4 regions of the Paeniclostridium hominis genome follow, and region 1 is predicted to be linked to each of the others. Evidence: riboswitches for the same ligand, from Rfam matches in the RefSeq annotation. Region 1 holds a riboswitch; each other region holds the start of a gene.
What was found. Region 1 has a riboswitch for cyclic di-GMP ahead of H8891_RS14060 (NPCBM/NEW2 domain-containing protein). Riboswitches for the same ligand answer to the same signal wherever they lie in the genome.

Region 1 (5,987 bases):
ACTCGCTCATACTAGCATCAGTAAATAATCTATCTATCTTATCCATAGTTTCATCTTGTTTATAAAGTCCAAACTCTGACGCTAAAGCCCAACCTTCGTATCCTTGCTTATAAACAAACTTAATTCTCTTAGCTTGAGTTGGGTTAAACTTTATAGATATAGAGTCTCTAGTTCTTGTAGCACTACCACTAGTTACTTTAGTGAATGTATCACCTGCAGTAGTCTTAGAAGTATATATGTCAAATTTCTCTGCGAAACCTCTATCTCTAGGAGAATAATAAACTATTCTATCTAACGTTCTTATTTGGTCTAAAGTCATTATAACTTCGTTTGTATGGTTCTCATTGTTTCTAGCATTAGAATGCCAGTTAGTATTTGGGTTACCGTCTATAGCTTTACCTATAGTACTGTCTGCCCAATGACTACCATTAGTAGTTATCTTCTTTATATGACTATTATCTATCTTATATAACTTATCATATTTAGCTAACTCTTCAGTTCCAAAAGCCTTGAACTTAGAAACTTTTGCTTCTGTATAAGTTACTTCGTTACCTTCTAATACTTGTCTAGCGTCATCTAAATCCTCTTTGAATTGACTATATAAAGGATGTACCTTTGCTTCGTTCTCTAAAACAGTAAGTTTATCTAAAGTTCCGAAGTCAGGATTTACTTTGTTCTTATTGCTATCAGTAAATAATGTTTCCATCTTTTCGGATAAAGCATCTTGCTTATAAAATCTAGCTTCAGATATAAATGGTCTACCCATATGACACTCTTTAAATACAAACTTCAATCTCTTAAAACTTGTAGGGTTAAATTTAAATTGCATAAAGTCAGTGGTAACCTTTGCAGTACCGCTAGATACTAATTTAAATGTATCTCCCTTAGTAGTATCAGAAGCATATATTTCGTACTTAGTTGGGAATCCCTTTTGGTTTCCACTTCTAGGCAATAATGCTATTCTATCTAACTCTTGCACTTCATCAAAAGTAAATGTTACTTCGTTAGTGAAGTCATTTCCATTACTTCTGTTTGTTTCCCAATGTGTATTAGGATTATTATCATACATATATTCTATTTTAGTTGAAGGGTACATTCCACCGTTAACTTCTGTATTTGCTATATGCTCATTACCTAATTTAAACTTTTCATCATAAGCTTGTTGGTTAGGGGTTCCATACCCTAACAATTTAGATACTTTAGTTTCACTAAAGTTTACTTCTTTATTTTCTAAAACAAGTCTTGCATTATCTATATACTCTTTAAAGCTTTCGCGGAATGGATGACTTTCAGTTTCTTTCTCTAAAGCGTTTAATGCTTCAGTAGTTGCAAACTCTTTACTTACCTCATTCATATTTGCATTAGTAAATAATCTTTCCATCTTGTCTAGAGTTTTATCTTCTTTGTAGAACCAAAACTCTGCGGCACTTGCCCACTCGTTATGCGCTTCTACGAATTTGAATTTAACTCTCTTTGCACGTACAGTGTCAAATTTAAATTCTACCATTCCACCTGTTGCTTTACTTCCTTCTACTTTTCCTGCTAGTTTAAAGTCTTCCCCTGTCTCACTTTCTGAAACGTATATCTCTGCACTAGTAGGGTATCCCTTACCTTTAGCCCCATCTTGTCTTGTAGCGTAAGCTAATCTGTTTATCTCGGCTATGTCTTTAAATTCCACAGTCACTTCATTTTTAAATGTTTCATCATTTTTAGTGAATGTCTCCCAATGTGTTTCAAGTTTCCCATCTATAGCATTTTCTATTTTAGTTCCTGGATAACTCCTTCCATTGTTTGATATAGATTGTACCCCAACTCTATACAATTCATTGTACTTAGCAAAATTAGGATTGTTCTTAATTTTGAAATCAGTAACAGTCATGTTTTTAGATACTTGTTTCTCTATTGCTACTGCTTTCTTTTTTACTACTTCATTAGCGTATACATTTATTGCCGGTGAAACGTTTGTAGCTATTATAGACATGGCCAATACTGCTGATATTTTTTTCCTCATAATATCCTCCCTCTGATATGCATATGAATTTACAATAACTAAACATTTTACCCCAAATTTTAAAATATAGTCTTGTTATAGAGTTATGGTTATTTTATATGAAATAAAAAAACTACCCTGTGTCTAAAGGGTAGTTGCTATCTAAAGTAAACATTATAAAATAATCTTACGATTACATCATAAAATAACTCTATAAAAACAAAGAATATTAATTCTTCGGCAACTGGCTGGCATAGTCTAATTTGACCTTAGCCCCTTTAGCTTTGCGTCTCTAGATTTCCCTAGATTTGCTAATATGTAATTTTTAGTCATCTATAATTAATTATACATAATTTTTTACAATATAAAATAGTTTTTTGAAAATTTTGATTAATTTCTGAAAAATTTTTAAAAATTGATTTTAAATTATATAAATTAGGTAAATCATTTTTAGAAAAATCAATACAACCAGTTTCGTTATTACAGTTTTTTATCTAAATGATTTACCAAATCTAAGTTTTAAGACTTGTTATTAATTTAAGAGATATCAGAAATTGTCGTAATTTTTAGAATAAAAAATATATTTTTGTTAATATATGGGTGATATAATTGTAAAAACAAAACTTTAATAATATATAAAGTGTAAGAATGCACGCACTATTAGGGGGATAGAGACAATGAGTTTAGTAAGCATAATTATTCCAGTTTATAATTCTGAAAAATGGCTAGACAGATGTATTGAAAGTTTAGTAACACAAACGTATAAAAATATAGAATTAATTTTTGTTGATGATGAATCTACAGATAAATCAATAGAAATTATAAAAAACTATCAAAAAAAATTTGATTTTATACGTCTTGTTAGTATTAATCATGCTGGTCAAAGTGTAGCTAGAAATTATGGAGTTAAGATTGCCAATGGAGAATATGTATGTTTTGTTGATAGTGATGACTATGTAACTAAAGATTATTGCAAATTGTTAGTTACATCAATGAAAACTACTAATGCAGATATTGTAGTTGGTGGAATGTCAATATTTTATAATAATATTTACCAAAATACTTTAATATCTAAGACTAATTATACTTGTAATAGAAATGAATATATAGGTAAAATATTAACTTTAAAAGATGGAGCTCATATTATTGTTAATAAACTATTCAAAAGAGAATTATTGATAAATAATAAGATTGAATTTATTGCTTGTTATCAATATGAAGATATGGTGTACGCTTTTGAAACTGCACTATATTCAGATTTAATTTGCTTCATTAATAAACCAATTTATAATTATATGAGAAGAGATAATTCTTCATTCACATCAGTAGACAGTAAACAAGTTACAGATTATATATTTGCAATAGAAAAAGTGAAAAATCTTCTAATACAACACAATGAATATAATCAAGTAAAAAGTGATTTTTATCAATATCTGTTATTGAATAATTCACATTTAGTATCTTTGTTTCTCCAAGATAAAAATGCAACATTGCCATTTTACAAAAAGTGGATGCAAGAGTTACAAAATATGATAACTGAAGTAGAAAAAGAGGTATAAGCATGAAAATATTAATTAGTGATATTGATGGAACATTGTATTTTGAAGATAAAAAGGATAAGATAATGCCTAGTGATTTAGAAAGTATTAAAAAACTTCAGAGTAATGGACATCTTTTTGGAGTTTGCACAGGAAGATCATATTCTGGGGTAAAACTTGCTATTGAGAATTTTGATATAAATCTAGACTTTATGATTCTTGCTAGTGGGGCTATTATACTAAATAATGAAGAAAATATAGTTAAAAAGCTAACTATGGAAAGAAATATTGTTGAACAAATATATAATTGTATATCATCTAATAATTGTGAAATTCAATTTACAACTGATAAATACTTTTATTTTAAAGGTCCAACAGAATATACATCTAGTAATGCTGTTAGATTTAATGATTTTTATGAAATTCCTGAAGAAGAATTTACTACATTCGCACTTGGTTTTAATGATTGTAAAGAACTAGAAAATGTAAAAAATTTACTAAATGATAATTTCGGAGATTACATTTCTACTCATCGAAATAAAAATAGCCTAGATATTTCTAGAAAAGAGTGCAGTAAGGGAGTTGCAATAGCTGAATTAAGAGAGTTTTTCAATGTTGATGAAAATGACATACATGTTATTGGAGATTCTTACAACGATATCTCTATGTTCCAAAGCACCACTAATAGTTATACTTTTTTTAACTCTCCAACAATTGTAAAAGATAATGCAAAATATCTAGTCAATTCTATTTCTGAATGTATAAATATTATTTTAGATTAGAGAGTATTTAATGTCAGTTAAAGAATTAATTTTTATAGTGTTTTTCATTAAGTTTTACATTAATTTATATCAAAAATATTATGAAATTAATTAAAATACTTGGTTTAAAATGATATAAATTAATGTTAAGGGGGATTGAGATATACTGAAAAATATATTTAAAATTTTAATACTAATTATATTGGTAATTTCAATATTTATCTTTATTACTAAGGGTAGTTCTAAGAATAATGTAAACGGTTTTTATTGGGAAGCAAAAAAAGATAATAAGAGTATATATTTAATTGGAACGGTTCATCTAGGAGAAAAAAGATTAAATTACTTAAACAATAATTTAAACTATATTCTAAATAATACTCAAGCACTTGCAACTGAAACAAACAGTAAAGATATAGATCCAGAGTATATAAAAAAATTACAGGATAAAATTTATTTAACTAGTGGTGAGTTAAAAGACTTTTTAAATAAAGAAGAACAAAATCAATTAAAAGATATATTAAAATATTTAGATTTGAAATACGATGATGTATCTAATTTATCAAAAGTTGGGTTAAATGCATTAATTCAAAATTATATAGATTCAATTGATGGATTTGAAGATGAAGGTCTTGATGCATATTTAGAAAATTTGTATAGAAAATCAAAGAAGGATTCTATTTCATTGGAAACACTAGATGATACTTCGTATAATATTAATTATATGTTAGATGAATTTTTAGATGTTGATTATATAAAAAATGAATTGAAAGATAGAAAAGATTTTATGAATGCATTTATAAATGGAGATACACTATTTTTTAAAAGTCATTTAGAAAATGGTAAAGATGAGTTAGATATGAATGCCTATACTAAAATTGTCAAAGACAGAAATGAAAATATGGCCAATAGAATTAATTCATTATTAAAAGAAAACAAAACATATGCAGTAGCGATAGGAGTAGGACACTTTTTTGGAGATGATACTGTAATAACTTATCTAGAAAATTTGGGATATAGCATAACGAAATTGAATAAATAAGTTATTTTTTACACTATTCTCTAAAAACTTATTCAAAGATATTTAGTAAAATAGCCCTTAATATCCATTTATTTGGATTTTAAGGGCTTTAACTTTATTCTATGTAATCTAAACCTTAAACGGAGATTTAAATATCCCTTTTAAACTCTAGATATCTACTACCCTGAAATTTCAAAATTCCTATATCCCCTTTTGCAATCATACCAAATTCTTTTCCTGAAACACTAAACTCCATTCTATCAGTACTTTCAACCTCGAATGTAATATAATACTTGGTAGATGAACCGCCACTATGATGTATTCCATTTGCATCAGTATGCCCAGCGTGCCTTATAACTTCACTTCTTTTAGATACAACTTTACATTTTACATCTAATATAGGTTGTTTATTATTATAAGACCATTGATTAATACCCCTAATAATATTAATTACAATTGTACCTAAAATAAGAAAAAAGATTATAAAAAACATGAGTGAAAACAAATCAAACGTTGGATCACTATAATACAAATCCATAATAGATACCCCTCATTTCGTGTAAATTTTTAAAATGTAATTTATGATAATTGTAAGTTATAAATTTATTTATGTGGTTACAAATGAGATACATTTTTGATTATTAAAGTTTAAATATATTAACGAAAATGAATGTTTTTTG
Region 2 (5,987 bases), on a different contig from region 1:
AGGTAATACAAATATAAGTCCACTAGCAACTGATTCTCCACCACTTGACATACCTTGAATTAAGTTCTTACCAAGTATACCTTTATGCTTTGCAAACATACTTACAAAAGCTGAACCTATTATTGCACCAGGAATACCGGCAGCAACTGTAAGTCCTGCTTTCATACCTGAATATGCAGTAGAAGCTGCAAATACTGATGCCAATACAAGACCTATAATAAGTACTGCTATATTGCCACCTGTTTTTGATTTATCGGTTATATAAGGAACATAATCTTTGCCAGATACTCCCCCATATGCACCTTTAGGCAATTTTTTATTCATCTAGATATCCCCCTTTTTTATTTAGATATTTATATTGTAGCACCGAAGTAGGATGTCCTATTTTAAAATTTAAATAGCAATAAAGATAAAAAATGATTATAAAAAACAAGAAAATAACAGGCTTTACAGCAATGTAAAAATTAAAAGAAAAAATTAAAATTTAATAAGTAGAATAAGGTCAATATTTTATATAAAAAAATTGGCACATTAATTAAATATAAATAAGTTTTTTAATAAAAATAAACTTATTTTATATTGTTAACAAGGGTATATTAAATAAGAGTAGAAACATCACACTTAAAATTATGGAATATATAAGGAGAAAAAATGACTAATAAAAAAGAAATTATAAAGATGGGATGGAACTTAGACAATAGCTATATTACCTTGCCCAAAGCATTTTATAGCAAAATTAATTTAAATAAAGTTAGCTCACCGAAATTAGTTATTTTAAATGAAAGCTTAGCTAAATCTCTTGGATTAAATAGTGATGCTTTAAAAAGTCATGATGGAGTGTCAATACTTGCAGGTAATGAAACTATAGAAGAAGGAGCATTTATTGCTCAAGCTTATGCTGGTCATCAGTTTGGACACTTTACAATGCTAGGGGATGGAAGAGCATTATTAATAGGTGAGCAAATAACACCGTCAAAAGATAGATATGATATTCAGCTTAAAGGTTCTGGTAAAACTCCATACTCTCGTGGAGGAGATGGAAGAGCAGTGCTTGGACCTATGCTTCGTGAATATATAATAAGTGAAGCTATGCATGGTCTTGGTATACCAACTACTCGTAGTTTGGCAGTAGTTAAAACTGGGGAATCTGTAATTCGTGAAAGTATAAAAGAAGGGGCAATTTTAACTCGTGTAGCTTCTAGCCATATTAGATTTGCTACATTTGAATATGCAGCAAGATTTTTAGGAGTAGATGAAGTAAAAAAATTAGCTGATTATACAATAAAAAGACATTATCCACATATAAAAGACGATGATAATAAATATCTAAATTTACTTAAAGAAGTAATAAAAGCTCATGCTATTCTTGTTGCTAAATGGCAAACTGTTGGATTTATTCATGGTGTTATGAATACTGACAATATGACTATTAGTGGAGAAACTATTGATTATGGTCCGTGTGCTTTTATGGATAATTACAACCCAAATACCGTATTTAGTTCAATTGACACTACAGGTCGATATGCTTATAAAAATCAACCTATTATGGCTGAGTGGAATTTATGTAGATTTGCTGAAACATTATTGCCTTTATTACATGAAAATCAAGAAGATGCTATAAAAATAGCACAAGATGCTATTTCTAATTTTTCTGAGTTATATTATTTAAATTGGTTATCTAATATGAGAAAAAAACTTGGATTATTTAATGAAGAAGAACAAGATAAAGCTATAATTGAAGATTTACTTAGTATAATGGAAAAACATAGTGAAGATTTCACTAATACTTTTATTAATTTAACATTTGATAAAAATAAAGATAAAGGTATGTTTAGTAGTAAAGAATTTGATAGTTGGTATAAGCTATGGCAAGAAAGACTTAAAAGACAACCTCAATCAAAGGAACAAGTGCACCAATTGATGAAAAATTCTAATCCAGCAGTAATTCCAAGAAATCATAGAGTAGAAGAAGCAATAGAAGCTGGGGATAAAGGTGATTTTAGTGTAATTATAAAACTTCTTGATGTAATTTCAAGACCATATGATCACTCGAAAGATCAAGAAGAGTATTCACAGTTACCAAAACCGTCAAGTTGTCCTTATAGAACTTTCTGTGGGACATAAGATTTTGTGTAAATTAAGGTGTTCTCGATAAAAATTATAAGTGTAAAACTTATGTTAATAATTATTTAGATATATACTAAATTTAATCGTAGAGATTATTTTTATGAATTGTTTCAATTATTGATACCTAAGAAAAGGTATTGATTGTAAAATCAATACCTTTTTATATTAAACAATATTACAGATTTACTTTTTTATGATAATTTAAAAATGCTTTACTATTAAATTTTTCAAGTAACAGGCAAAGGTTTTAAATTATTTACAAAAAATAACATTTATGCTAATATGAATGTGTATTTAAATCTAAAATAAAATTTAATTTAATTAGCAAACCCGGAGTGATTCGGCGACGCAAAGCTATAGGGGCTTTTTTCAAAAGTCAGCCAGTTGCATAAATTGTCTTTTAAAAGAAGAGTGTTGACGGGTCTATGTTGATGCTCTTTTATTTTTGTGTTATGTAAGTGGATTTTAAAAATTATAAGGCTTTAATTAAGGAGGTTTATTATGGATAATCACAAAACATAAGTAGCTTTACATTTAGGCTAGAAATAAATAAGCCTTGAAGTGTTAATTTTGCTGAATATTATGATAAAAAATTAACGTATAAAGATATAATAACGGGAGATAAAAAAATGAAATTTAAATTAAGACAAAAAAGTAAAGACAAAACTAAAAGTATAAAAACTCAACTTACTTTAATAATTGTATGTTTTTCAGTTATTTGTTGTTTATGTTTAGGGGCAATTACAAGTTATTTAAACTATAAAACATCTAATACTATTTTATCAAATACAGTAGTAGAAACAACTAAACAAGCAGCAGCAACCGCTTCGCAAAAAATTACAAACCTAAAAAATGCAGCAATTCAAACAGGTATTATAAAGGAAATTTCAGATCCTAAGGTAAGTGTAGAGGAAAAGAAAAGCATAATAACTAGACAAGAAAAGCTATATGGATTATCATTAGGTCAAATTATAGATGCAAATGGTAAAGATTTATTTAGTGGAAATGATTATTCTAGTAGAGATTATTTTAAAATTTCTATGCAAGGAAAGGCATATATGGGTAGCCCTGTTGTTAGTAAAGTAACAGGAAATCTTACACTTGTAGTTTCAGCACCTATTTGGGAAAATGGAGTACAAGGCAGTAAGATAGTAGGGGTTGTAACTTTTGATGCAGATAAAGATTTCTTAACTGAAATTATTAAGAATATAAAAATAAGTGAAAATAGTTATGCTTACCTTATAGATAATGAAGGAACAACAATTGCTGATATGGATACTAGTCTTATTGGTAAGGAAAATACTATAAAAGAATCAGCAACAAATCCAGATTTAAAAGACGTTGCACAAGCAGATGAAAAGCTTATTTCAGGAAAAACAGGATATGCTAATGTAGATTTAGAAGGACAAGGTTGGATTTTAGGATATGCTCCAGTAAAAAATAGCCATAATTGGGGTGTAGGTGTAATGGTAAATAAAGATGATTTCCTTGGACAAATGTATACTTCAATTACAATAACAGCTGTAATATCTATAATATTTACTGTTGTAGCATTTATTGGAGCAATAAAGTTTGCTAGTAAAATAGGAAATCCATTAAAGGAATGTAGTGAACGATTAAAGAAACTAGCTGAGGGCGATTTAAACTCAGAACTACCAGTTATAGATGAAGAAAATGAGATAGGTCTAGTAGCAGATGCAACAAATAAAATAGTTAATGATTTTAGGGAAATGATAAATACATTAACAAATATATTAACTGAAATTAGCAATGGTAATTTAGATATTGATGTAGATGATGATAAATTAAGTGATTTATTTGTAAATGATTTTGAGCCAATGTTAATAGCTGTAAATAAAATTGTAAATGATTTAAATAGTACTTTAGAACAAATAAATACTTCTGGAGAACAAGTTGCAATCGGTTCAAATCAGTTAGCAGAAGGTGCTCAAGTACTTTCTCAAGGTGCTACAGAACAAGCAAGTTCAATTCAAGAACTTTCAGCAACTATAAATGAAATTTCAGTGCAAATAAAAGAAACTGCACAAAATGCTGAAAGAGCAAAAGAAATATCTGTAAGTTCAAGTATTGCAACGGATAAAGGAAAAGAGCAAATGCAAGAAATGATTGCTGCAATGGATGAAATTAGCAATACATCAAATGAAATTGGAAATATAATAAAAAATATTGATGATATAGCATTCCAAACAAATATTTTAGCACTTAATGCGGCTGTAGAAGCAGCACGTGCAGGAGAAGCTGGTAAAGGATTTGCTGTTGTTGCTGATGAAGTTAGAAATCTTGCTGCAAAATCTGCACAAAGTGCAAAAGATACAGCTGAGTTAATTGAAAAATCACTTAAAGCAATAGAAAATGGAACTATAATTGTTTCAGAAACAGCAAAATCTCTTGAAGAAGTTGTTGATGGTGCTAAAAAGTCAGCAGAAGTTATACAAGAAATTGCAGATGCAAGTAATGAACAAGCACAAAATATCAATCAAATAAATATTGGAGTTGAACAAATATCTGTAGTTGTACAAACTAATTCAGCAACTGCTGAAGAAAGTGCTGCTGCAAGTGAAGAGTTATCAAGTCAGGCACAAATGTTAAAAGAACTTCTTGAGAAATTTAATTTAAAAGATGAACGAGCTAAATACTTTGATGGCAAGATGATATTTGACAATGAAGAATTTTAGATAAGAATCTTTAATTAATTTAATATAAAAAAATATATTGCTAGATAAAAATCTTATAAGAAATACATATAAACATTGTATTCACTATAAGATCTTTATCTGGCTTTTTTAGTTTTCAGCTTTATTTATAAAATCTAAAATCTTATCAGATAGTTCTTTTGCATCATTATAACCATCTTTATATAATGCAGTAAGCTTATCAATATTTTTTTCTATTTGACTAACTTTAACAGGTTTTTTCGGTCTAATTACAAGAACGTCGCCACTTTGAGATAATTTATTTACTAAATCAAGACTTTTATTATAGTTAATATGTCTAGACTCAATAGCTTTAACAAGTTTAGGATACTTTTTATACTTTCTTTTTACAATAGAAATAAATTTTTGTTTTCCTTTTCTATAAGTTATATCTCTTGTTAAAACAACTATATTTTTTTTATAACCTTGATTTAAAGCATATTCTATAGGAATTGAATCAGTAACTCCACCATCAACTAATTTATAATTATCAATTTCAACTATATTTGCAAACACAGGTATAGAACAAGATGCTTGCATATAAATAATTTCTTTATTTAAATCTGTAAGTTCAAAATATTCAGGTTTGCCTGTTTCACAATTTGTAGCAACTACTACAAATTTAGTTTTAGATTTACTAAAAGCATCATAATCATAAATATTTAATTCATTAGGAATTGTATTAAATATAAAATCCATACCAAATATTGAGCCTGTTTTAATTAAATTACCAAAGCTTAAATATTTTTTATCATTTATATAGTCGATAGTAGCATTGAATGCTCTTTTATATTGTTTCGATATATAAGAAGAAGCATGACAGCTTCCAGCTGACACTCCAATTGTTATATCTACTTCTATATTTTTTTCTATAAGAAAATCTAACACTCCAGCAGTATATATTCCCCTCATACCGCCACCTTCTAATATTAATCCTATCTTACTCATAATTATCCTCTCTTCACTTTAAGTATGCATATAATTTAAAATTAATAGTTATGGTTTTATAACTATTATAGTCCAAGGCATTTATATTGTCTAGTTTTAAGGATTAGGCTAAAAGCTTAAAAGATAACCGATTAAACCGTATAATTACTATAAGGATAATATATATTAGCGGGAATAATGATATACACTTCACTTGAG
Region 3 (5,987 bases), on a different contig from region 1:
ACTTTAATACTGACAATATTTGTTTAACTAATGGATCTGATGATGCTATGCGCCTTTCTTTTGAAGTATTTGGACAATCAGGAAAAAAAGTGGTTTCAGTCAGTCCTAGTTTCGAAATGTATTCAGTATATGCAAATATGTATGGTATGAAACATTGTAAAGTTTTCTACGATGAAAATTTTGAAGTTAAAGTTGAAGATATGTTGGGGTTAATAGATGAGGATACATCAATAGTTGTAATATTAAATCCTAATAGCCCTATTGGAAGGAACTGGACAGAGAATGAAGTGAGAATGATTATAGAAAAAGCAAGAGATAATAAAGCAATTGTAATTATTGATGAAGCATATCACTATTTTTATCCTAAGAGTTTTATAAATATTTGTAAAGAATATGATAATGTAATTATATTTCGTACTTTTTCGAAATTATTCTCCATAGCTGGATGTAGGATAGGGTACATTGTTTCTAATAACAATATAATAAATATGATTAAAAATGCTAGTTCAACCTATTCAGTTAATTGTTTTGCTATTAAAATTGCAGAAAACTTATTAAAATATCCAGAAATAACAAAAGATTTAATAAACGTAGAAAGACAGGGAAGAGAATATTTATTATCTAAGTTAAAAATAAATGGATATGAATTTTATAATAATGGAGCTAATTATATCTTGATAAAAAGTAAAAAGCCTCCAATGGAATTATTTAAAGAGCTAAAGAGAAGAAACATCTTAATTAAGACATATTCTAATCCTATTTTAGAAAAATGGATTAGAATTACTACGGGAAGTATTGATACTATGGAGAAGTTTTGGAATGAATTTAAAAAAGTAGATTTATTATAAAGATATGTAAAGGTGTGAGACAAATATGAAAGCTATTTTATTAGCAGCAGGAAGAGGAACTAGAATTTCTAGAATAATAAAAGAAATACCTAAGTCCACGTTACCGGTTGATGGAACTCCATTAATTAGAAGGAGTGTAACTATGTTGCTGGATAGAAATATTAAACCAATAGTGTGTGTCGGATATTGTAAAGAAAAAATTTATGAAGCATTAGAAGGTTTAGATGTTGAATATTATTATAATCCTTTTTATGATGTAACAAATAGTATAGCTTCTTTATGGTTTGCTAGAAAGGAATTAACAGAAGATACTATTATTTTAAATGCAGATGTGTATTTTACAAATGAAATTTTAGATACCATTATATCGGAAAAAAAAGACGTTTCTCTGATGGTAGATAAAAGTAGAACCAAAATAGGTGATTTCTTTTTAAAAACAGAAAATGGATATATAATTAAGTACGGTAAAGAACTACCTATAGAAGAGAGAAGTTGTGAGTATGTAGGTATAGGGAAAATAAGAAAATCATTTATTAAAGAATTCAAAGATAAGCTAAATTGCCTAGTAAGTAGTCAACAACATCAATTATGGTGGGAGAATATTTTATATTCTTTAATAGAAGATAGAGCAATTGATACTATAGATGTTAATGGAAAATTTTGGTCGGAAATTGATTATTTTGATGACTATGAAAGAATATTAAACTATATTAGTAAAAATGATAAGAAAGAACTATATAATATTAGTTGACATTTAAATTGGGAGAGAAATTATGAGTAAAAAAAATGAATGTTTGAAATTAAATAAAGAAGAATTGGAAAAATTACATAGTAATTTATTGCTATTATTAAAAGAGTTTGACAGGATATGTAGAAAGCATAATATAAAATATTACTTATCTGATGGTACTTTACTTGGTGCAGTTAGACATAAAGGCTTTATACCATGGGATGATGATATAGATGTTCAAATGTCTAGAAGCGAGTATGAAAGGTTTTGTGAAGTTTGTAAAGAAGAATTAGATAAAAGTAAATTTTTCTTTCAAAATCAAGAAACTGATAAGCATTATAACTGGGTTTATGGGAAATTAAGATTAAAAAACACTACTTATATGAGAGTTGGACAAGAACATTTAAAACAAGATTCAGGAATATTTATGGATATTTTCCCATTAGATAATATTTCAGATAACAAATTTACACAGTATTATTTTGAGGTTATATGTAAGATGTGTAGAAAAATATTTTGGGCTCCTGTAGGATGTGTAGTTAAAGAACATTTTTATAGTAGGTTATTTTTTAAATTATTATGCTTTATTCCACGTAAATTAACTATACGTGTATTTGAATTTTTTGCAAAATTCTATCAAAATAAAGAAACTGATCTTTTTGCATATTATAACTTAGATTATTTAAGAAATGAAAGACAAGTACTTAAAAAAGAGTGGTATAAAAAGTCAATTACAATGGAATTTGAAGGATATGAATTTTTTGTACCAGAAGCATATGATGAAATTTTAACTGTAACTTATGGAGACTACATGAAATTGCCTCCTGAAGATAAAAGAGGTAGTACATCACCTGCATCGTATATTAAGTTTTTAGATGGAACAGAAGTGAAATTAGAGAGATAACTTTAAAATATATTGCTGAAAGGAAAAAAGCTAATGGATAATAAATATTGGAATGATTTTTATAATAAAGATATAGCCCCGAAGGAAGCATCTAAATTTGCCAACGATATTATTGAGTTTTTAGAAACGGACAAATCATTAGTTGAATTAGGATGCGGAAATGGTAGGGATGCTAAATTTTTTTCAAGATATAATATAAATATTACTGCAATTGATCAATCTGAAGCAGTAATATTAAAATTAAATGATAGTAACAAACAAGATAATCTTAAATTTATATGTGATGATTTTGTTAATTCAAACTTACTTGATCAAAATAAATTTGATTATGCGTATAGTAGATTTACGATACACTCAATTACAGAAGAAGAAGAAACAATACTTGTTAAACGAGTTTATAATTCTTTAAAAAGTGGGGGAATGTTTTTTATAGAGGTTCGTAGTGTAAAAGATGAATTATATGGATTGGGAAAAAATGTAGGTCGAAATGCATATATTTATAATGAACACTATAGACGATTTATTATTATAGATGAATTAGTCCAGACATTAAAAGAAGAAGGATTTAAAATTATTTCAGCAAAAGAAAGTAGTAACTGGGCTATTTATAAAGATTTAAATCCAGTAGTAATTAGAATAATTGCTAAAAAAGATTGTTAATTTAAATGTAAAATTAAAGGATTAAAAGTACAAATAAATAAAAAAAGTACATAAATTAAATGTAATATATCACTTAAAATATAAAATATAATAAATAATTAAAAAAATGGTAAAAAAAGGTAAAAATATTGTTAAATCAATGGGAATTGGTCTTTTTTTAAAATTATATTTTATATTAGTATTAAATGGAAGACGTAGAAATTAAAGTAAATGCTTGAATAAAGTCGAATAATGGTATAAAATAGATATATAAGTCGAATGATGATATTCAAAGGCAAATCTAGAGAAATCTAGTGACGCAAAACTATAGGGGCTAATGTTTATCTAAACTACGCCAGCCAGCTGCCAAAGGGTTAATAAACTTTTTGTTATCATTGATATAATGAAGATCGTGAATTATGGATAATTATATAATTTACAAATAAAATCAGGAGACATCTGCAAATGTACATAAACATTTATTGAAATTTTTAATATACCTTAAAATGGGTTTACAAGTATACAAAAAACATTTAAATATTAAATATTGAATCGTAATTTATTAGATATATTAAAGCTGAAAAATATTTATTTGATTTTGACTTAGACATTAAGTAGGTATATTTTATTTTCTGATTTTAATTTTAATTTATATAATACGATTAGAAATCATTGATATATTATAAAAGTGATCAAACTACTCTTTAAGAGTAGTTTTTTTTATTTGAAAAAGGAGGTAATAATGGAAACATATAGTTTAATCAAGATGGGGTTAGATGCAACAGAACTTAGAAGTAGAGTTATTGCTAACAATATTGCAAATATTAATACTCCAAATTATAAGAGAAAGTATGTAAACTTTGAAGAAACATTGAAAGACTCTATAAATAAAAAACCTAAAATAGAAGTCAAAACAGATGAAAACTCAAAGATGAGAGTAGATGGTAACAATGTTGATTTAGAAAATGAGAAAGTTAACCAAGCAGCTACAACTCTTGAATACAATGCACTTATAACTTTAACTAATATAAAATTAGGAATGGCTAGAAGTGTTATAACAGGGAGGTAATTAGATGAGTATTTTTGGAGGAATGAGAATTAGCCAAAGTGCTTTATCAGCAGAACGTTTAAGGATGGATATAGTTTCATCAAATATTGCTAATATGAAGACTACGAGAACTAAAGAAGGTGGAGCTTATAGACGTAAGGTTCCTGTATTTGAGGAAAATTATGATAAAAAGTTAGGTATGCTTGGTGTAAAGGCAGTTTCTATAGAAAAAGATAAGGCGCCACTTAGAAAACTATATGAACCAAATCATCCTGACGCAGATAAACAAGGCTATGTAGAATATCCTAATGTAGATATATTAGTAGAAATGGCAGATTTAATGACTGCTTCAAGAGCTTACGAGTCTAATATAGATACATTAAATGCACAAAAAAATATGATATCTAAGGCTTTAGAAATAGGCAGATAAAAAGGAGTGGATTTATGACTGGAATAGGAGCTATAAGCGGAGTAAACAACATCTTAACAAATAATGATTTGTTAAAAACTACAAAAAGTAAAAGTGTAGAAAAAGAAAGTAACTTTTCTAATGTAATAAAAGATGCACTAGATAAAGTTAATGACAAGCAGGTAGATGCAAATAAGAAAGTTGAGAGCCTTTTAAAAGGAGGCGACGTTTCTATGCATGATGTAATGATATCTGCTCAAGAAGCTCAGATGTCAATGCAGTTAATGATTGAAGTTAGAAATAAGGTATATGAAGCTTATCAAGAGCTAAATAGAGTTCAATTATAACTTTATAGCAAGGAGAATTTTAGATGAATATAAAGGAATTGCCACAAAAAATAAAAGATTTTGTGTTGGTTAAAAAAGAACAGTTTGGTACCTTATCTAAAAAGAAAAAAATAGCAATAGTAGTTGCAATTATATCTTTAATTCTAGCAATAGTATTTGGGATAAGTTATTCAAGAGCTAATAAGTATGGAGTTTTATTTTCAGGACTAGAATCTAGTGATGCAGCAGCAGTAACTAAAGAACTTGAATCAAAAAAAGTTGATACCAAGATAGAAGGAAATAGTATATTAGTTCCAAAAAAAGATGTAGATAAATTAAGGATGGAATTATCTTCTAATGTATCAAATGGTTCAAAAGGATTTGAAATAATGGATGAAGGGTCATCATTTGGTATGACAGATGAAGAGTTTGAGATAAAGAAACAACGTATGATTCAAGGTGAAATTGAAAAAACTATAAAAGTTTTTCCACAAGTAGAAAGTGCTAGAGTACATATAACTGAAGGTGAAAAATCAGTTTTTGCAAATGAAACAGTACCAGGAAAAGCTGCAGTTTATTTAAATTTAAATCCAGGTGAAACTCTAAAACCAGCTCAAGTAAGATCTATTATGTGTTTAGTTTCTGCAAGTACAGATAATGTACCTAAACAAAATGTAGAAGTAATAGATCAAAATATGAAACTACTATCAGAAGGATTAATTGATGAAAACGGAAATATAAATACTTCTAACTTAAGTGATGTTGATCAAGCTATGAAGGCTGAAAAAGACTTAAGTAAAGAACTTGAAAGATCGATAACAGGTCTTTTAGAACCAATATTTGGACAAGGTAAAGTAAGAGCAACTGTAAATACGGATCTAAACTTTGATGCAAGTGAAAAAACTGAGATCGTAATAGATCCTAACAAAGTAATTACTAATGAATCAAAATCAAGCAGTAAATCTACTGAAAAACAAAATACAGGTGGAGCAGTAGATAACAATATGAGTGACGTTAACGAAAGTGGAACGGGAAGTATTGAAAATAACGAACAAAATATTCAGTATCAAACAGGAAAAACTG
Region 4 (5,987 bases), on a different contig from region 1:
TGAATATTGATTTTATTATATTCAACATCTTTATTTAGTTTATTACTTATAACTACTTTAACAATATTATCATTAGTTATTTCATTAATACTTTTCTTTAGTTCTTCCATATTGTCACACCTTATCATTTCTTTTTTAAGTTTATATATAGCTATTACTATTATATATTACTATTCTTATAAGTTAAACAATTTTATATATATTTAATATTGCCAAATATATTAAGTGGTATTAGCTTGCTTTGTGTATTATTTTTATAAATAAATAGAGTATCAAAACTAGCTTGATACTCTATTTTCTTACTATTAATAAGTGTTAATTTAATATTATTTACTTTCTTTTTCTTCTAATAGTATTTACTGCTAATCCTATTGATGAAGCTGCAAATAATCCTATGTATGGTAGCATACTACTGTCTGATGTTTTAGGATTTTTAGAATTATTTGTTTCATCTGAATTAATTTTATCACTTGATGCATTTTGATTAGTGTTTTCAATCTTCTCTGGTTTACTTAACACCTTTGAATCATCTTTGTCAGGCTTTTCTGTATTATCTAATTCACCTGGATCTTTCGGGTCATCTTGACTAGGTTTTTCAACCTTATCTGGTTCACTTGGATAAGTAAGTTTATCTAGTTTTGGTTTTTCATTTTCATCAGTTGATTTATAGATTTCTTCATTAGCTGCAGTTTTTTCTATTACTTGATTATTTTTAGCTATTTCAAATGGATACATCTTGTTATCTATTGCATATCCTTCTGGTGCTTTTGTTTCTTGGTAATAGTAATTTCCATATGCTAAATTATTAAATACTACTTTACCATCTTTACCTGTTACTGCCTTTGTTACTTCTTTTTTAGTTGAATCAAATATTGTAAATTCTGTTCCTTCTAATACTTTCTTAGCATCCTTTGAATCTACCTTCGTTATTTCTATACTTCCAACTATCTTATCATTAGCTGAGCTTTTTTCTATCACTTGATTATTTTTAACTATTTCAAATGGATACATCTTGTTATCTATTGTGTATCCTTCTGGTGCTTTTGTTTCTTGGTAATAGTAATTTCCATATGCTAAATTTTTGAATACTACTTTACCATCTTTACCTGTTACTGCCTTTGCTACTTCTTTTTTATTTGAATCAAATATTGTAAATTCTGTTCCTGCTAATACTTTCTTAGCATCCTTTGAATCTACTTTCGTTATTTCTATACTTCCTTTTATCTTTGTATCTACTACTTTTACTGTATTAGTTTTTTCTGCTTCAACTACTATATTCTGATTTTTAGCTAAATTGTATCCTTCTGGAGCTTTAACTTCAACTACTTGATAATCACCTTGCTTAACATTATCAAATATTACTATCCCTTGAGAATTTGTAGTTTTTGTATCTACTACTTTTCCATTTTGCACTAAGTTAAATGTTGCACCTTCTAAAACTTTTCCATCTTCATTAGTTTTGTTTATTACAACTTTTCCTGGCATTGCCATAAGTTCATCCTCTGCAACAACTTTAACTATTTTACTATTTTCTGTAACCTTAAATGCTATAGTTGTACTATCAAGTTTATAACCTTTAGGTGCTACCTTTTCAACTAATTTATAATTGCCATAAGGTAGCTCTAACTCTACAGGACTATTTGATGAAGTAGTTATATCTTTAACAGTTTGTCCATAAATATCCTTTACTAGATTACCATTTGAATCAGTAAGTGAGTAAACTGCACCTGATAACATTTTTTGAGTCTTGTCACCTTTTTCAATTTTTATTATTTCAACTTTTGGACTCTTTATAGTTACAACTTCATCAGTTGGATTTCCATTTACATAAGCAGTATTTGAAACTGCTTCTCCTGTTCCAACTTCTTTCATATTAGCTTGAATAGTAATATATGCATCGTCTCCTGGATTTATATCCGACTTATCATTAACTGCATTTAATTCTTTTGTTTGATCATTATACGTAACCGTAAACTGACCTGTTTGATCTATTTTAATATCAGTCAGCCTCGAATCTAATTTATCTTTTACATGCATTGTATTCTTTAAAAAGTGTCCTGCTGAATCAAATGCTATTTTATATTCTATGTTTTGATCCTTTTCATCATTAGTTATATTAGTTTTATTTACAGTTTTATAGACATTTATAGCCCCTGCTCCTGCTGCTAACTTAACTGTAGCACTAGAATCATTATTTTTCCCATTATATGTTAATTTTGCTTTATTTACATATCTAATGTCTTTTGGAGGATTTGGTAATATCAAAGTATTGTAATTAACTGAATAGCTATCATTATATATATCACCAAGATCTATTTTTAGAGAATCTTTTTCAGCTGTAAGTTTTCCAGACTTTAAAAGCTCATTAGTTACATCCCTATCCACTCCACTTTCATAGTCATGCTGAATTATACTTATACTATTTTTATCTAAAACCATTCCCTCTGGAATTTGGTCCTCAAAGTAAGCATCCCCCATTTGTCCATTTTGATCTCTATTTATTTCTACATAGTATCTAACTGGTTTATTTATATCTGTTATAAGCCCTTCTCCCTTAGAATCTAGTGGTAAATATGAACCTTTATACATAAGTGGATTTGATCCTCCACCTGTTGATTCTTCTCTACCTTCACCTGTTAATGTAACAGTTTCTGTATCTCCATTAGTGTTTATAACAATAGGGTATTCTCCATCTTTAATATTTTTATCACCAACCATTGTTACACTTAAATATCCCTCTAATGCATTTTTTATATTATCATTAAATATCAACTTTAATACTCCAGTATTAGGGTTATATTCTTGCCCTGAAAAATGCTTGTCTGAACATACTGGGTTAACATCTCTAAAGATCTTAGGCAGTGTTATAGTAATGCTATCTCCTGGCGTAATTTTGCTTGGATCTTTAATTTTATAATCAATTCTGAAAGTTTTAATCATACCTTCTCTTACAGTATAATCATCAAATGTTGCACTTGTTATTTCAACTGAAGGACTATTAGATACATCTTCAGCATATACCATTATCCCTGATGAAATAAGATTTAAAATCATACTAAACACAAATACTAAACTTAATATTACCTTATTCTTTCCCTGTCTCAAATGATCACCTCTTTTTTTCAATAAAAAAAGCTATACTTACATGTTTGTAAATATAGCCGGTTGCATCACTAACTCCATATATCCCAGATGCCCATATACAGAATATACTTCTTCGTTTCTTGTTTATTAAATTTTAGAACAAAAAAGGCTATACCTACAGTTTGTAAATATAGCCGGTTGCATCACTAACTCCATATATCCCAGATGCCCACATACAGAATATACTTCTTCGTTTCTTGTTTATTAAATTTTAGAACAAAAAAGGCTATACCTACAGTTTGTAAATATAGCCGGTTGCATCACTAACTCCATATATCCCAGATGCCCACATACAGAATATACTTCTTCGTTTCTTGTTTATTAAATTTTAGAACAAAAAAGGCTATACCTACAGTTTGTAAATATAGCCGGTTGCATCACTAACTCCATATATCCCAGATGCCCACATACAGAATATACTTCTTCGTTTCTTATTTATTAAGTTTTTACCAAATTAGTTTATCAAATTTCGACACCATTTTCAATATTCTTTTTAAGAATATAATTATAAATCTAACAATTAGAATTATCTCTTCTTACTTTAACTAATTTTTTCTTTATACTTATTTCCTTATATTTTTTTAAAAACATTTCACCTTTATGATTTAATAAGTCAACATAAGAGCATAAGTCACAAACTTCTATAACACCTATATCTTCATTATTTATACCTTCAATATTACTAAAAGTCCCAACAATATCTAAAACTCTAATTTTCTTCTTTTTTCCTGCATTTAAATATATTCTAGTTACCTCACTATGAACTTTTTTATCTTTCTTTTTTATCCTTTTATTATTTAATAATATACTTGAAGCTTTCTCGAACTTAATTTTTCCTTTTTTTATATCTTCACTACTTAATTCATTAATAGTATTTATTTCATGGCCAATATATTTTATTATCTCAGCTATATATTTTTCGTCTTTTTCATTAGCCATGGTTATAGCTTTTCCATATTTATCTGTTCTTCCTGTTCTTCCTATTCTATGTATATAATTTTCTTTATCCATAGGAACATCATAATTTATAACTAAAGATACATCATCTATATGTATTCCTCTACTTGCTACATCTGTACTAATTAAAATATTATATTTACCTTCTTTAAAGTCCTTGATTACAAATATACGCTTTTCTTGAGACATATCTCCATGGAGTTGTTCAACTAAAAACTTATCTTTTTTCATCTTGTTGTATAATTTAGTTACTCTATCTTTAGTATTTAAAAACACTATGGTAGTTTTTGGATTATAATAATATATTAGATCTTTTAAGGTATTATATTTTTCATCTTCTTTTAAAGAAACTAAATTTTCTTCTATTTGTCTTTTGTCTAGATTTTCATCATTTTCAATTTCTATCATACTAGGATTTATCATATATTTATTATATATATAAGATATATCTTTATCTATAGTTGCTGAAAATAAGCCTATAACAGTCTCTTTAGGTATATTATTAAATATAAACTCCATATCTTCTATAAATCCTTTGTTAAGCATTTTATCAGCTTCATCTATTATAAAATAATTTATATTGTCTAAGTTTATACTACCTCTATTTATATGATCTATTACTCTTCCAGGTGTAGCAACTACTACATGAACTCTTTGTTTTAATTCATTTATTTGATCTTTTATAGGTTGTTTTCCAAATATTGCACTACACCTAATTTTTTTTAATCTTCCTATATTAGATATTTCTTCTTTTACTTGTATAGCTAATTCTCTTGTTGGTACAACTATTAATGCTTGTAGATTACTGTTGTTAACATCTATTTTTTCACATATCGGTATTCCAAAACTTGCAGTTTTCCCACTACCAGTTTTTGATTTAACAACTATATTTTCTTTATTTAAAAGTCTTGGAATTGATTCACATTGAACTTTAGATGGAGTATTATACTCAAGATTATAAAGGGCTTTTATTATATCTTTATCTAAATCAAAATTTTTAAAATTATTAATCATTACTACCACCTTACTTATCTAAATTAAAATTTTTATAGCTATTTATTATATCATATCTTTAAAGTAATACATCTTTTTTAATATATTAATCTTATTGTCTCTTAAATATTTAATTTCATAATATTATATATTCATAAAAAATACCTTAGCTTAATAAAATTTAATATAAGCTATTATTTTATATTTTAAATTTTATTATTTAAAGGAGAATTAAAATTATGTTTGAAATGATAAAACATCCTTATAACAACAAATCTATAGCTAGATTGGACTTAAATAATATTGTCCACAATCACTTATATCACAATTGTCCGATTGGAAAAGTATCTGCAAATCTTGTTTATGATAACTATAATAATGTAGTTGGAAAAGTTGATGAAAATGGACTTATATATTCTAATCTAGATTCAAATCCTATAGGAAAAGTTCTAGATAATGGATTTGTATATAAAAACAACAATTTAGTTGGAAAAATTAAATGTACTAAATCCTCATCTCCATACTTAGCTGGAGCTTCATATTTATTGTTAATACATGAAAATAGATAATAAAAAGATGACTAATACAAACTAGTCATCTTTTTTATTATTAAATTTATTGATATTGTTCTTTTAATATATTTTTAAATTCTAAAAATTCAAGTGGTTTAAAATATACATACCCTTGTATCATATCACAATTAAATTGTCTTAATATATCTACCTGTTTATTATTTTCCACACCTTCACAAACTACTTTAAAGTTAAACTTTTTAGCTAATTTAATTATAGTTTTTACAAATAAAAAAGTTTTTTTATCTTCCTCTAAATCTATTATCATAGTTCTATCCAATTTTAATATATCTATATCTATTAATTTTAAATTTGATAATG

Region 2: it holds a riboswitch for cyclic di-GMP, as region 1 does, so the genes downstream of both, H8891_RS09885 (methyl-accepting chemotaxis protein) here and H8891_RS14060 (NPCBM/NEW2 domain-containing protein) in region 1, are expected to answer to the same signal.
Region 3: it holds a riboswitch for cyclic di-GMP, as region 1 does, so the genes downstream of both, H8891_RS01805 (flagellar basal body protein) here and H8891_RS14060 (NPCBM/NEW2 domain-containing protein) in region 1, are expected to answer to the same signal.
Region 4: it holds a riboswitch for cyclic di-GMP, as region 1 does, so the genes downstream of both, H8891_RS12970 (MSCRAMM family protein) here and H8891_RS14060 (NPCBM/NEW2 domain-containing protein) in region 1, are expected to answer to the same signal.

Annotation. Positions count from the first base shown of each region.
Region 1 is NZ_JACRWD010000010.1:27,155-33,141, reverse strand. Features, by position in the region: gene H8891_RS14060 (NPCBM/NEW2 domain-containing protein) at 1-2,011, opposite strand, end outside; cyclic di-GMP riboswitch class I at 2,227-2,313, opposite strand; gene H8891_RS14055 (glycosyltransferase family 2 protein) at 2,668-3,549, shown strand; gene H8891_RS14050 (Cof-type HAD-IIB family hydrolase) at 3,552-4,310, shown strand; gene H8891_RS14045 (TraB/GumN family protein) at 4,492-5,328, shown strand; gene H8891_RS14040 (DUF2500 domain-containing protein) at 5,456-5,845, opposite strand.
Region 2 is NZ_JACRWD010000003.1:26,366-32,352, reverse strand. Features, by position in the region: gene H8891_RS09895 (OPT family oligopeptide transporter) at 1-324, opposite strand, end outside; gene H8891_RS09890 (protein adenylyltransferase SelO) at 652-2,124, shown strand; cyclic di-GMP riboswitch class I at 2,441-2,519, shown strand; gene H8891_RS09885 (methyl-accepting chemotaxis protein) at 2,757-4,823, shown strand; gene H8891_RS09880 (patatin-like phospholipase family protein) at 4,932-5,789, opposite strand.
Region 3 is NZ_JACRWD010000001.1:367,407-373,393, forward strand. Features, by position in the region: gene H8891_RS01785 (pyridoxal phosphate-dependent aminotransferase) at 1-848, shown strand, start outside; gene H8891_RS01790 (phosphocholine cytidylyltransferase family protein) at 874-1,599, shown strand; gene H8891_RS01795 (LicD family protein) at 1,622-2,482, shown strand; gene H8891_RS01800 (class I SAM-dependent methyltransferase) at 2,516-3,142, shown strand; cyclic di-GMP riboswitch class I at 3,406-3,492, shown strand; gene H8891_RS01805 (flagellar basal body protein) at 3,864-4,190, shown strand; gene flgC (flagellar basal body rod protein FlgC) at 4,195-4,599, shown strand; gene fliE (flagellar hook-basal body complex protein FliE) at 4,614-4,925, shown strand; gene fliF (flagellar basal-body MS-ring/collar protein FliF) at 4,949-5,987, shown strand, end outside.
Region 4 is NZ_JACRWD010000007.1:72,532-78,518, reverse strand. Features, by position in the region: gene H8891_RS12975 (class I SAM-dependent methyltransferase) at 1-110, opposite strand, end outside; gene H8891_RS12970 (MSCRAMM family protein) at 331-3,105, opposite strand; cyclic di-GMP riboswitch class II at 3,151-3,234, opposite strand; cyclic di-GMP riboswitch class II at 3,268-3,351, opposite strand; cyclic di-GMP riboswitch class II at 3,385-3,468, opposite strand; cyclic di-GMP riboswitch class II at 3,502-3,584, opposite strand; gene H8891_RS12965 (DEAD/DEAH box helicase) at 3,658-5,115, opposite strand; gene H8891_RS12960 (hypothetical protein) at 5,334-5,663, shown strand; gene H8891_RS12955 (bifunctional diguanylate cyclase/phosphodiesterase) at 5,710-5,987, opposite strand, start outside.